One region of the Phormidesmis sp. 146-12 genome, then DNA from elsewhere that is predicted to be linked to it. Evidence: predicted binding sites of a transcription regulator. Region 1 holds the regulator's gene; the other holds the start of a gene.

Region 1 (4,350 bases):
AAGTAGGAGGTAAGGAGTATGGATGTTCTTTTTTCATCCTTCTACATCCTATATGCTGAGAAGCGATGCGATTTCCTGATTTCCGGCTTTTTGGTTTTTCAGGCTTGACATCTCTATGAGTATCTGCAATAGTAGAACTTGTCCGAATTTTGCGGGTATAGCTCAGTGGTAGAGCGTCACCTTGCCAAGGTGAATGTCGCGCGTTCGAATCGCGTTACCCGCTTTTTAATTAAAAATTTTTTAATCCCAGATTGATGAATTCTCAATGCAAGAGTTGAATGTCTTCGACTAAAAGGCAGCACCCTAAAAGTCTCTAGAGCTTTCGGTAAATTAAGCTCCTTGACGCTGGGTAATACCGCTCTTCAACACGGTCATCGTTCTGAAATCTTCAACTCACAACGTACTTTTTGACAAGCTTATTACTGAATTGATCTTTGAATCGATCTATTGATTAATCTATTGACTTCCAGCCTGATTAAAATGGGTAACAGATCTTAAAAATCTTCAGATGAACGACGAATTTAAGCTCAAACCTTAAGCAATTGTTAGAGACTTAGCTCAATTCCTGCAAAAATTCAACTACCTGGCAGAATAGTGTAGTATCGAGCACAAAAACTGCTTGAAGAGTAAGTTTAAGTGTTCTAAAGTCATCAATCTCTTACAGATCATCTGACAGCTAAGTAAAAACTGTTGCCAGGTCAATCAAGAGAGTTTAGGAGCACGAGTTCGACAAGGAACATGGTAGTGACCAAAGAGCGACCACTTGCAGCATTATTTCGCCAGATTGGGGGCGGTGCCTTTCCACCTGTCGTTGAGACGTTTGAGCGAGGCAAAACGATCTTCTTTCCAGGCGACCCCGCAGAACGAGTTTATTTTTTAGTCAAAGGTGCCGTCAAGCTTTCGAGAGTCTATGAGGCGGGTGAGGAGATTACGGTTGCCTTACTGCGAGAAAACAGCGTGTTTGGGGTGCTGTCATTGATCACCGGGCAACGCGCCGATCGCTTTTATCATGCGGTTGCATTCACATCAGTTGAGTTGCTGTCTGTTCAAATTGAGCAGGTTGAAAAAGCACTCAAAGACAACCCTGAACTCTGTCTGCTGATGCTGCGAGGGCTGTCGTCTCGAATTCTACAAACCGAAATGATGATCGAAACGTTGGCGCATCGAGATATGGGGTCGCGTCTGGTGAGTTTCTTGCTGATTCTCTGTCGCGATTTTGGACTGCCCAGTCAAGAAGGGATCACGATCGACCTCAAGCTGTCTCATCAAGCCATTGCAGAAGCGATCGGCTCAACGCGGGTGACCGTGACTCGTCTGCTGGGAGACTTGCGACAGGACAAAATGATCTCTATTCACAAAAAGAAGATCACCGTCCACAATCCAGTCACCTTGAGTCAGCAGTTTACCTGATCGCTAGCCAGTCGGCGAAGCCTGAAGGCGTACAAATTTCAGGCTTCACACCTCGCCTATTACCAATCGTCTTCTCTAAATAGAAATTGACCTTCTGAATTGAGGTAGGGTGACTTCCAGCGGGTCAATTCTTTATCAGGGCAGATGTCTAGTCCTTCTCCCACGCCGTAGGGGTGCATTCCGCAGACTAGCACGTTGCCGTTGTAGGCTTGCCCATGATAGTGACGACAGCCGACACAGATGGGGTGTTGGTTGAGCAGCGGTTCTACAGTTTGCATCATCGGTTGGGCAGCTTCTCCGACCATGCCTTCAAACCCAAAATAGGCTTCTAAAACGGGGTTGACTAGCTCATTAATGTATTGGTCAATCTCATCTGTAAAGGTATTTTGTGCCTGTGCCGAAAGCTCGTCAGAAAGCTCTACAAACACGTTGACCACTTCTGTCACTTCTCTCGACACTTCAACAAAGAAGCCTTCGATGTGATCCGCGATCGTTTCTAACAGTTCAGAAAAATCTTTTTGCCACTCTTCCATAAGGTTCTCACCGGGGTTGCGTTCCAAAAGGGATGGATGATTGAGCGTTGATTCCCTTGTGTGAGGCTGCGCTAGATGGCTAAAGATTCCTACCATCAAAGGGTTCTATCCAAGGGAATAGCTTCGCTATCATAGCGCAAACTTTTATGGTTCAATCCGGTCAAAAAGAAGGCGATCGCTTTCTGATTTTGCGATTCTCACTAGCCCAAACGCATTGAGAAGATTCAGTGATTTCAGAAGATTTGCAAAAGACTATAAATCAAAAAGTTTCTTCATATGTTCACAACAATTATGCAACAGATTACGCGACAGAAATGCTGCTATCGCTAGAGGCATTGAGTTAGCTCTCTTGATTAGACTGAGCCTGATTCTAAATTGGGAGACGCTCGTTGTGAACAATTCGATCGTGATGATTTTACTCTTGGGGCTGCTGCTGATGATGCTGATTGCTCCTTTTTCAGCGCTATCTCTGGTGATGCTGGTAGTGTTGGTTTCAGCGATCGGCTGGACAGGTTGGCAGCTAATCCGGACGTTGGTCAAAGGAGACGCTTAACTCAAAACAAAAAGCAGGGATCAATGGGTTTTCTGTGGCTTTAAAGTATGAATAGGTCGAGAGTCTCGATCGCCTGATGCTTTTGTTAGATGACATCTGCAAAATTTTCTTGCAATTAGGGGACGGCTCAAGATCTAAAATGCTTTTTCTACCTACCCGTTATTTTGAGCTAAACCCATGAAGTCTTACCTGGCTGCTGCAATTCAAATGAACAGTCTGCCCGATTTACACAAGAATCTGGCGCAGGCAGAAGAACTAATCGATCTCGCGGTGCGTCGAGGAGCGGAACTGGTTGGGTTGCCAGAAAACTTTTCTTTTTTGGGAGACGAGCAGGCAAAACTAGCCCAGTCTGAGGAAATTGCTCAAGAGAGCGAAAAGTTTCTCAAAACAATGGCGCAGCGTTTTCAAGTCACGATTTTGGGCGGCGGTTACCCTGTCCCGGTTGGCAACGGTAAAGTCTACAACACCGCTTTGCTGGTCGCCCCCAATGGTCAGGAAATCGCTCGCTATGAAAAAGTACATCTTTTTGATGTCAATTTGCCCGACGGCAACACGTATCGCGAGTCGTCGATGGTCGTTGCTGGCTTGAGAATGCCGCCCGTCTACCCGACCAAAGAGCTAGGCAACCTGGGGCTGTCAGTCTGCTATGACGTGCGATTTCCAGAAATATATCGTCAACTATCACAGATGGGAGCAGAGGTGTTGTTTGTCCCCGCAGCGTTTACGGCACACACGGGCAAAGATCACTGGCAGGTTTTGCTACAGGCGAGAGCGATCGAGAATACCTGTTATGTGATTGCCCCCGCTCAAACCGGACGACACAATACGCTGCGTCAATCCCACGGTCACGCCATGATTGTTGACCCCTGGGGCGTGATTTTGGCAGATGCAGGCGACACACCAGGAGTAGCGATCGCGGCGATCGAACCCGCCCGTCTCGAACAAGTCCGCCGCCAAATGCCCTCTCTCCAACACCGAGTCTTTGTCTAGAGCGATGAAGGCTTTTGACTGAGTTCTGACTGAGTTTTGAATTTCTCGCTCACTCCTCACTCCTCACCCCTCACTCCCCACTCCCCACTCCACAATGTAAAGAAGCTTGTACCATTGGAAGGGACGATTTTGAGTGAACCATGATCGATCCCTTCGCCTGGATAACGGCTTCTATTTACGATTCTGTTTTTGTCATCCCTCCGATTTTGGCGACTGCCGCCGAGACTGAAAATCCTTCTCTCGTGCTGGCAGGCGTGCTGTTGAGTTTGGTCGCTGTCTATCTAGCCAGCAAACTTGGGGGAGAAATTTGCGCCCGCATTGATCTGCCTCCGGTGTTGGGAGAGTTGGTCGGAGGAGTCGCGATCGGGGTTTCTGCCCTCCATCTTTTAGTGTTTTCAACCGGAGGAAGCGACGCGAGTGGATCTCTGATCATGCAAATGCTTCAGATGTCGGCTCACGTCAGTCCTGCTGAGTTAAATGCTACCTTTGCTGCCCAGAGTGAAGTAATTTCGGTGTTGGCAGAGATTGGCGTTGTGATTTTGCTGTTTGAGATTGGGCTAGAGTCAGATCTCAAAGAATTGCTGAGAGTGGGCCCACAGGCGGCGATCGTGGCCTGCGTTGGGGTGGCGCTGCCGTTTGCAATGGGGACAGCGGGATTGATGACGATTTTTGCGGTTCCAGCAGTTCCAGCGATTTTTGCGGGGGCGGCTCTGACGGCGACCAGCATTGGCATTACAGCGAGAGTCTTGTCTGAGCTTCAGCGGCTCAGTTCTAAAGAAGGTCAAATCATTGTTGGGGCGGCTGTCTTAGACGATGTGCTGGGGATTATTGTGCTGGCGGTGGTTGCAGGATTAGCTAAAACAG
Region 2 (4,350 bases), on a different contig from region 1:
CTCTCCCTTGTTTTTGCGCCAAACTGCTGCGTGAGAATCTCTTGCAGAATGGGCTTGAGATCTTCACAGGGAATGCCTTTACGAACACAGGTGCCCAGGTGAGCATCTTTGCCGACTTTGCCACCCATATAGAGATCGACTCCTTCGACGGTGCGCCCGTCTTTGCGGACTTTGGTGCCCATCAGACCGATATCAGCAACCTGGGGCTGACCACAGGAGTTGGGGCAACCTGTCCAATGGATTCTCACGGGGTGCGGGCACTCGATTTCGGCTTCCAGTTCTTTGATCATTGCCACGGCTCGATTTTTGGTTTCGATCAAGGCAAAGTTGCAAAACTGGGAGCCAGTGCAAGACACCAACGCACGAGAAAGGTTTTCTGGCTGAGTCGAAAATCGCTGAACGATCGCTTCCTCTAACAGTGCCGTCAGTCGCGAATCGGGCACATTGGGAATGATGATGTTTTGCTCAACGGTAAGGCGAATCTCTCCACTGCCATAAACTTCAGCTAGACGAGCAATGTCAAACATGTCTGGAGCAAACAACCGACCCACAGGAACGTGTAAGCCGACATAGTTGAGTCCGGGTTGCTTTTGGGCGTAGACTCCAATGTGATCGCGCTTGTCCCAGAGAATCTCGTCTTTGGCGGCGGCGGGTTGCAATGTGTGGCCGATTTGAGTCTCAACTTGCGATCGAAACTTCTCAATCCCCCACTCGTCAATCAGCCACATCAAGCGGGATTTTTGACGATTGGCGCGCAGACCGTGATTGCGGTAGACAATCAAAATCGCTTCACACAAAGCCACCACATCACTCGGCGGCACCCAGACATTCATCGAAATCGCCGCCTCACACCGCTTGGCAGAGAAGAATCCTCCTACCAACACGTTGAAACCAAGCTCATCACCCTGATAGGCAGGCACAAAGGCAATGTCGTTGATCTCCGCATGGACGGAGTTATCGCGACACCCGGCGATCGCAATGTTGAATTTACGCGGCAGATTCGTAAACGCAGGATTGCCAACCCCGTTGCTCGTGATCATGTCCTGGACTTGTATCGCCAATTCACGAGTATCAATCAATTCATCAGCATCAATGCCAGCGACAGGCGATCCGGTGATATTGCGGACATTATCCATTCCGGATTGCACGCTGGTCAGCCCTGACTGTTCAAACTTGTTGAAAATATCGGGCAAATCTTCGATCCGCACCCCTCTAAGCTGAATGTTTTGGCGGGTTGTAATGTCTCCATTGCCATCTTCGCCATAGCGCTGTACGATTTCAGCCAGCGTCCGCATCTGTCCACTGGTGAGAATTCCAGTTGGAAACCGCATTCTCATCATGAACTTGCCGGGAGTCACCGGGCGAAAAAACACCCCTAGCCATTTGAGTCGGTGGTCACGATCGGTTTCGTCGATCGCTTCCCAGCCTACTTGAGCAAATTGTGCCAAGTCGGCCTTGACTGCAAGACCATCTTTCTCGGCTTTTAACTTCTCGAACTTATTGAGGGTCGCGGCTGATGAAATAGTGTCTGTCATGGAGGGTGCCTAGAAATAAAAAGTGTCCCAACCGAAACACGGGCAGACGATCGACGCACCTGATTAGAAGAACCTGCGGAAGGTCGGATGTGGGGTGCGAGAATCGGGGTTGCGATTGCTCTTGAAGGTTAAGTTAGGCGAGATTACAGAGGAAATTCGTATACGTAGTTACAAAATATTTCCATGTATGAATTTTCTGCATAACTGTGATGCGGAAGATGCATTTTTATTTTTTTGGATGCATTTCCCCCGTAGACTAGCGATGGCGCTGTCGATCGCTTTGGGTTATTGTGCACTCGTTCTAGTTCTGCTCCCGGCACATCAAGTAAACTGTCCGGTTTGTCTACAAGCAGAAGGGATTTAGGGAACAGCAGCTAGACTTGAACCCGATCGAAAACTTTACCGTCTGGAGAACACATCATGGATCGTCGAACTTTTTTATCTTGGGTGAGTTTGGGCTGGGTGGCGAGTAGCTTGCCTGTGGCGATCGTGGCCTGTTCGTCTAATTCTCAAACCGAAGCAAAACCTACGGCGAGTCCGGGGGCGGATGGCTTTGTGAAGGTGGGGGCGGCGACCGATCTGGATAAGTCTGGGCAGATTTTGAATGAGCAATTTGCGGCGGGCCCGTTGCTAGTCGTTCGCAATCCATCTGACCCCAAGGCAGTTGTCGCCGTCAATCCGACCTGTCCTCATCAGGGCTGTTTGGTGACCTGGAAGACAGAGCGTAAGTCGTTTGCTTGTCCCTGTCATGCGTCTCAATTTGCGGCGGATGGCCAAGTATTACAGGGGCCGGCTGTCAAGGGATTGGCAATGTATGAGGCCAAGGTTGAAGGAGATTCTATTTTGGTGAAGGGAAAATAGGACGTTGAGTGGTTGTTTTGTAGGTCAACAAAAGCGCGTCTTCCACATTTGGCCTTCCACTTTTGGTAGATGAACGATCGCGCCTCTCAAACCATTCTTAAGGAATACCGATTTGGGAGATTTGACTATGACAACGACTACCGACAGCGCTCGTGCTCTTAGCAACCTCGAATACGATTTGCTTACGGTTCTTCAAAACAAAGCTGAAGCGGTCAAGGCATACGATACCTACATTCAAGATGCTCAAAGCATGAACTCTCAGCCCTGTGTTGAACTCTTTCAAAAATTGAAGGAAGAGGACATGCAAAAGGCTCAAGAAATTCGGCATCATCTGCAACAAGTCATGCAAAATGGCAAAATGTAGCTCGTTCAATTTTTGACCAAACTATTTTAGGAAGACGCATTTTTTTGCGCTTCAACAAAAAGACCTCCGACTTCGATAAGAAATTGGGGGTCTTAATTATTTGCACATTTATCTGCACATTAAATCCTTCAAACCTCTACTGTCTTGATTTGATGCAAACTCCTTCTGCTGCCCCACGATCACATCGTTTGTCTGTGTAGTTGGAGTCAAAAAAGTTTAAAGCTTCGCCAGCAGACCTAAAGTACTCAACTTCAATAGGCGACTTGTTGGGATAGTCGGGCGATCGCCACACCTTCAGCGTGTATTGAGTATTGTTGTCATTCGCCCAGAGTTCAAATTCATAGCTGTGGGATCTCCCTGTTTGGCGATCGTAGTAACCCCCACTCCCATTGTTTGCCAGAAATTTGGCAGATGCAATTTGAGGCGTTGTAAACATCAATCCTAAAGCTAATATCGGCAATGCGAATTTTGCAAAACTCACCATAATTGACTGACTGATCCATCAAGTTTACCTCTCAGATATAGACAAGTTTTGCTACTTTCATCTCAGAGATTATGCGTGGTTCTTCGTAAATTTATGAGCGATCGACTTCGCTTCACACGCAGGATCAAAATCCGTAGAATCTGTCTAGAGGGGAACAGACAAGCTGGAGTGAAATACGTTATCTTTCAGCCAAATGATAGTTAGGGAAAAAGTCTAGTGTTTCCTCTTAGCGATGACAATCCAACGCGGATCACGCCATATGTCACTTATGGTTTGATTGCAGCAAACATACTTGTTTTTCTATACGAATTGAGCCTGACTCCTCAGCAGTTAGAATCTTTCTTCTACACCTGGGCGGTTGTTCCTCGGCAATTGACGGCGAACTTTTCGGGGGCACCCATCGACGCGAGTGGGTTTCCAGAATGGGTGACGCTAATCACGTCACAGTTTTTGCACGGCGGCTTTTTGCACATCATCGGCAACATGCTGTTTCTTTGGATTTTTGGCAACAACGTCGAAGATCAGTTAGGGCATGTCAAATATTCAATCTTTTACCTTGGCTGTGGCGTTTTGGCAGCGCTGTCACAGTGGTTTTTCTCATCAGGGTCGGCCGTGCCTTCATTAGGAGCAAGTGGGGCGATCGCTGGCGTAATGGGTGCCTACATTTTGCGCTTTCCCAAAGCCTCGATTCTCACACTGATTCCGCTAGGCTTCTTCTTTTGGACTTTTCGGATTCCAGCGGTCGCTTATTTAGGCATCTGGTTCTTTCAACAAGCATTGTATGGGATCGCCAGCCTGCAAGCAAAAACAAATATTGGTATGGAAAGCGGTGGAGTCGCCTACTGGGCCCACGCAGGCGGATTTGTGTTTGGGGCAATTTTGGGGCCGTTACTGGGACTGTTTTCTAACGATTCGAGGGCGCGATCGTACTAGGGATGAGGGATGAAGGATGAGGGATGAATAGAGGTGGTTCTGTCCTTTATTCTGGGATGGTTTGTATCTGAGTCGTTTGATTTTGCGAAAACCCTTAAGCTGAGACTTCTTTGCGTGAGCAAAAGTCCTTTTTAGGGTTTTTTGACTTGAAGGGAGAGTGACTACTTCGTATC

The links. The regulator NtcA, encoded in region 1, controls nitrogen genes in cyanobacteria. The targets are predictions, from matches to a motif close to TTTGTANNNNNNNNTACAAA.
Region 2: the regulator NtcA is predicted to act here: its motif matches at 1,691-1,710, upstream of ACKFKF_RS25900 (ferredoxin--nitrite reductase).

What each region holds. Positions count from the first base shown of each region.
Region 1 is NZ_JBJPHS010000112.1:4,316-8,665, reverse strand. It holds tRNA gene ACKFKF_RS28990 (tRNA-Gly) at 152-223, shown strand; gene ntcA (global nitrogen regulator NtcA) at 739-1,410, shown strand; gene ACKFKF_RS28980 (hypothetical protein) at 1,470-1,943, opposite strand; gene ACKFKF_RS28975 (hypothetical protein) at 2,335-2,496, shown strand; gene ACKFKF_RS28970 (carbon-nitrogen hydrolase family protein) at 2,674-3,486, shown strand; gene ACKFKF_RS28965 (cation:proton antiporter) at 3,627-4,350, shown strand, end outside.
Region 2 is NZ_JBJPHS010000082.1:3,872-8,221, reverse strand. It holds gene ACKFKF_RS25900 (ferredoxin--nitrite reductase) at 1-1,535, opposite strand, end outside; gene ACKFKF_RS25895 (QcrA and Rieske domain-containing protein) at 1,956-2,396, shown strand; gene ACKFKF_RS25890 (hypothetical protein) at 2,524-2,760, shown strand; gene ACKFKF_RS25885 (hypothetical protein) at 2,897-3,220, opposite strand; gene ACKFKF_RS25880 (rhomboid family intramembrane serine protease) at 3,461-4,177, shown strand.